Regions from separate parts of the Pantoea sp. NSTU24 genome, predicted to be linked through region 1. Evidence: riboswitches for the same ligand, from Rfam matches in the RefSeq annotation. Region 1 holds a riboswitch; the other holds the start of a gene.

Region 1 (2,200 bases):
CTACCTGTGAAGTCAAAGAGATTGTGGCGCTCTACCGGCGTGCGGCAGAGAACGCCAAAGCCGCTGGATTCAACGGCGTTGAGCTGCATTCCGCCAACGGTTATCTGATTAACCAGTTTATTTCGGCACATACAAATTTCCGCACGGATGAATATGGTGGCTCGGCGGAGAATCGTCTGCGCTTCCTGCGTGAAGTGGTTGAGGCCGTCAGCGCAGTCTTTGGCAGCCATCGGGTAGGTGTCCGGTTTGCGCCCCTGTTTTCGAGCACCGATGAGGAGCGCGTTTACCTCGGTCTGGTTGAAAGCGATCCGCACGCCACCTATATCCGCGCTGCACAGCTGCTGAATACGCTGGAAGTGGGTTACCTCTCTATCGCAGAAGCGGACTGGGATAACAGCCCGGCCATGCCGGAGAGCTTCCGCATCGCACTGCGTGACACCTTCCGTTCGCCAATCATCTATTCCGGCCGCTACACCGCGGAGAAAGCGCAGCAGATGCTGGAAAAAGGCTGGGGCGATCTGTTTGGTTTTGGCCGCACCTTTATCGCCAACCCCGATTTGCCAGCGCGTATCCGGTCAGGTTATCCCCTGAATGCGGTGGACCACGCCTCGCTGTATGGCGGCGATGAGAAAGGGTATACTGACTATCCATTTTATCCATCCTGATACACTGTGAGGCGGCATGTCCCCGGAAAATGCCCTGAAGCTGCTGGCCAACCCCACGCGAGTGGCCGTGCTGAAGTGGCTCAAAGAACCTGATGATGCGTTTGCGGGCTATTCGCAGCTCTATCCCTTCGATCAGTACGGTGTCTGCGCCAGCCTCATTCAGGATAAGGCGGGCTTATCACAGCCCGCTACCTCGTTATGCCTCAAGGCCCTTCAGAGTGCCGGTCTGCTCGAAGCCAGCAAAGTGGGCAAATGGACCTACTATCGCCGCGCCGAACAGCGTATCCGGGAAGTTACGGACACCCTGACGCAGGCGCTGCAGGCGCTCTGAACGTCTTAGCCCTGCGGCGTCGTCAAACGAACCGGGGTTGCCTGTCTTTTTTCCCCGCACTTTCTGCGCCGCCTTTATGCCCGCGTCTTGACGAACCCGTCCGCTTAACTTACAACTAGACCCGTCAGGGGAGTCTCGCCGGAGAGACTGAGAGGCTGATAGCGCATCGCGCGGCTTAGCGACCCTTAGAACCTGACCCAGTTGATACTGGCGTAGGAAGACGGGTATCGCAGCCGATACTTGCCGCAGAGGCGCATACGCCTTTGCCTTTTCCCTCTGTATCACGGGTCTTCGTTAACAAAAACGAGGGCAATGTGAAAAATCTCATCCTGAAATCTTCACTTTCTGCCGGGTGGCAGTCATGAGCCGCTGGTCGGTACTTGGCAGCGGCGTGGCCGGGCTGTGTGTCGCCACGCTGCTGATGGAGCGCGGAGAAACGGTCGAAATTATTACACAGCCAGACTGCCGTGCCGCGTCTCACTGGGCGGGCGGGATGCTCGCGCCCTGGTGCGAAGCTGAAAGCGCACCGCCGGAGGTGATCGCCTGGGGCCAGCACGCGGCGAGCTGGTGGGCGAAGCGCGTGGCGGGCGTGGAGCAGCACGGCACGCTGGTGGTGGCGCCACCGCGTGACAGCCGCGAACTCACCCGTTTTGCCCGCCTGACCCAGGCGCATCAGTGGGTCACGCCCGGCGACATCGAGCCCGCGCTGGAAAACCGCTTTGCCCGCGGCCTGTTCTTTGCGGCGGAAGCGCATCTCGATCCGCGTCGGGCGATGCAGCAGCTGCACGACACCCTGCAGCAGGCGGGCGTTGCCATTCACAGCGGACAACCCACCGGCAAAATCATCGACTGCCGTGGTATTCACGCCGCTGCTCAACAACCTCAGTTGCGCGCGGTGCGGGGTGAAATGGTGATCCTGCAGACGCCCGACATCCAGCTTTCCCGTCCGGTACGGTTGCTGCACCCCCGTTTTCCCTGCTATCTGGTGCCGCGTGCCGGGGGGCACTTCATGCTGGGGGCGACCATGGTCGAAAGCCACGACAGCAGCCCGATCAGCGCCAGAGCGATGATGGAGCTGCTCAGCGCCGCCTACAGCCTGCATCCGGCACTGGCCGAAGCCCGCATCGTGGAAAGTGGTACCGGCCTGCGACCCGCTTATCGTCCGAATCTGCCGGAGGTGCGCTACGAAAATGGCCGATTTTCG
Region 2 (2,200 bases), on a different contig from region 1:
TCAAGCACGACAAAGGGAATTGCCGCCTGCTTCAGGCGGGCGGCCACCTGCTCAACGATAGCCGTTTCCGACAGCATGCCCATTTTCGCGCTGTCGATGCGGACATCGCTCAGTACCGAATCGAGCTGAGCGGTCACAAAGTCCGGATCAACACGGCAGACCGACTGAACGCCGCAGGTGTTCTGCGCCACCAGCGCAGTGATAACGCTGGTGCCATAGGCACCCAGCGCGGAAAACGTTTTCAGGTCGGCCTGAATCCCGGCGCCACCGCTGGGATCGGTCCCGGCAATCGTCAGGGCATTAATACGTTTCATGCTGTGCCTCCAGCGTCCAGAGTGCATCAACAAACGCCGTGGCAAAACTACCCGGCGCGGCAGCCTGTGACGCCGCCCTCTCCCCCGCTGACGACATGACCTGACAGGCGGCGGCCACGTTTAGCAGCCGGTCACCGGGCAGGCTGCTGAATCCTGCCACGACCGCTGACAGTGCACAGCCGGTGCCGACTACCCGCGTCATCAGGGGCGAGCCGCCGCGAAGCGCAAAGATCCGCGCACCGTCGGTGGCGTAGTCCACCTCCCCACTGACGATGACCAGCGTGCGCCAGGTGGTGGCGAGCTGCCGGGCGGCATCAATCGCCGCATCCGCCTGATGCAGCGTATCCACGCCGCGTCCGCCGCTGGCCTGCTTTGCCAGCGCCAGAATCTCTGATGCATTGCCGCGGATCACGGCCGGTTCCTGACTCAACAACTGCTGGCAGAAGTCACTGCGCAGCGTCAGGGCGCCGACCGCCACCGGATCGAGCGTCCAGGGCGTGCCTGCCTCTCTGGCGGCGGACACGGCGGCCTGCATCGCCTGCTGGCGCTCGCGGGTCAGAGTACCGACATTGATGAGGAGCGCATCGGCAAAGCGGCTGAACTCAGCGGCTTCGTCAGCATCGATAACCATCGCCGGAGAGGCGTTCAGTGCCAGCAGCACGTTGGCGGTGAAGTTCTGTACCACCTCATTGGTCATACAGTGGACCAGCGGTGAGTGACGGCGAAACGCATGCAGAAAAGGCGCAAAATGCGCGGCGGAAAGGTGTTGAGATGGCTGTAGCATGTTAGCTCCCAACCGGCGAACAAGAAGGCGAATGCGGTCAGGCATCAGACTTCCCTACGCTGGCATTATCCAGATCAGGTAATACGGGTATTTCTCAGCCTTCACAAAGAAGGGCACCCCGAGTCATTAGGTACAAAATAGCTTACTTTTTGCCAGATTAGGGGAAGTGGGTTACTAACGCAAGCCTCTCCCTGGTCATCGCTTCTTCACGCTGTACCCAGCCTGTCTCTCAGTTTGTATCCCACATCTGAATGACAAAAATTATTGATTATCTGAATTTGATAAGCGAGACATACAAATAACAGAACTCAGTTCACGGAAACATTAAGCAAGCCAGCAACAGTGCACCACGAAATGGTCAAACGGTAGAAATGCACTTCCGGATGATCAAATACGCCGACCATCAGTAAAAAGTTACGGCAAAAGCGTTTTGCGAGGGTGTATGGCTTAAAGCCAGACCTGGGTACTGATTTCAGCAAATGCGGAATATCACTGAACGGCTCAAAGCCGCTGGGCTTAATACTTTGAAGCTGGGATTAACAAGATCATCTGTATTTACGTTTAGTTAATGCGCTCAGGTGGATGCGTGCACGTGAAACCTATTGGCAGTATCGAGAAGCGGTCACGACTTGCAAAGGGATTTTTGTCCGAGGACAAAATGTCACTGGTGATTATGGTGTGAATCGCTTACAGCAACTTTATGGCGTTGTGTTATAGCCTGTTTCCCACAAAAGTGCCGATGTCTATATAAGAATAACATTGACCTGTCTGAATTGGTGATATGCATACAGTCCTGCGCGCACTCAAAGATGTTGATACTTCGGACAATAAAAAACAGATTTCCCGTATTAAGTCTTCGGGGTTGCTCATGTGTTCGTTTCAGTCGCTGATTGTGCCAACAATCATACTGATGAAATTTACAGCAATCCAGCCGAAACTTTTCGCAGACTCTATCCCCTGTTCTTATCGTCTGGGTGGTGCCAGGGTGTTTCGAACATTTAAGATTAACGATCACATGTTCTTTATATATTTATCAGATTTCGGACAATACAAGCCTTAATGCCTGTTAGTGAAACTATTCAGTACTCCCCGTCAATCCCAG

The links. A riboswitch is a leader RNA that binds a small molecule or an ion and turns the genes downstream of it on or off. The one in region 1 is predicted to bind thiamine pyrophosphate.
Region 2: linked by a shared signal. The riboswitch ahead of thiM (hydroxyethylthiazole kinase) and the one ahead of ACLHDD_RS19225 (FAD-dependent oxidoreductase) in region 1 are both predicted to bind thiamine pyrophosphate.

What each region holds. Positions count from the first base shown of each region.
Region 1 is NZ_JBKIWZ010000003.1:127,027-129,226, forward strand. It holds gene ACLHDD_RS19215 (alkene reductase) at 1-665, shown strand, start outside; gene ACLHDD_RS19220 (ArsR/SmtB family transcription factor) at 682-996, shown strand; TPP riboswitch at 1,113-1,232, shown strand; gene ACLHDD_RS19225 (FAD-dependent oxidoreductase) at 1,358-2,200, shown strand, end outside.
Region 2 is NZ_JBKIWZ010000001.1:1,929,417-1,931,616, forward strand. It holds gene thiD (bifunctional hydroxymethylpyrimidine kinase/phosphomethylpyrimidine kinase) at 1-314, opposite strand, end outside; gene thiM (hydroxyethylthiazole kinase) at 301-1,098, opposite strand; TPP riboswitch at 1,133-1,229, opposite strand; partial or broken gene ACLHDD_RS09200 (HTH-like domain-containing protein) at 1,422-1,667, shown strand.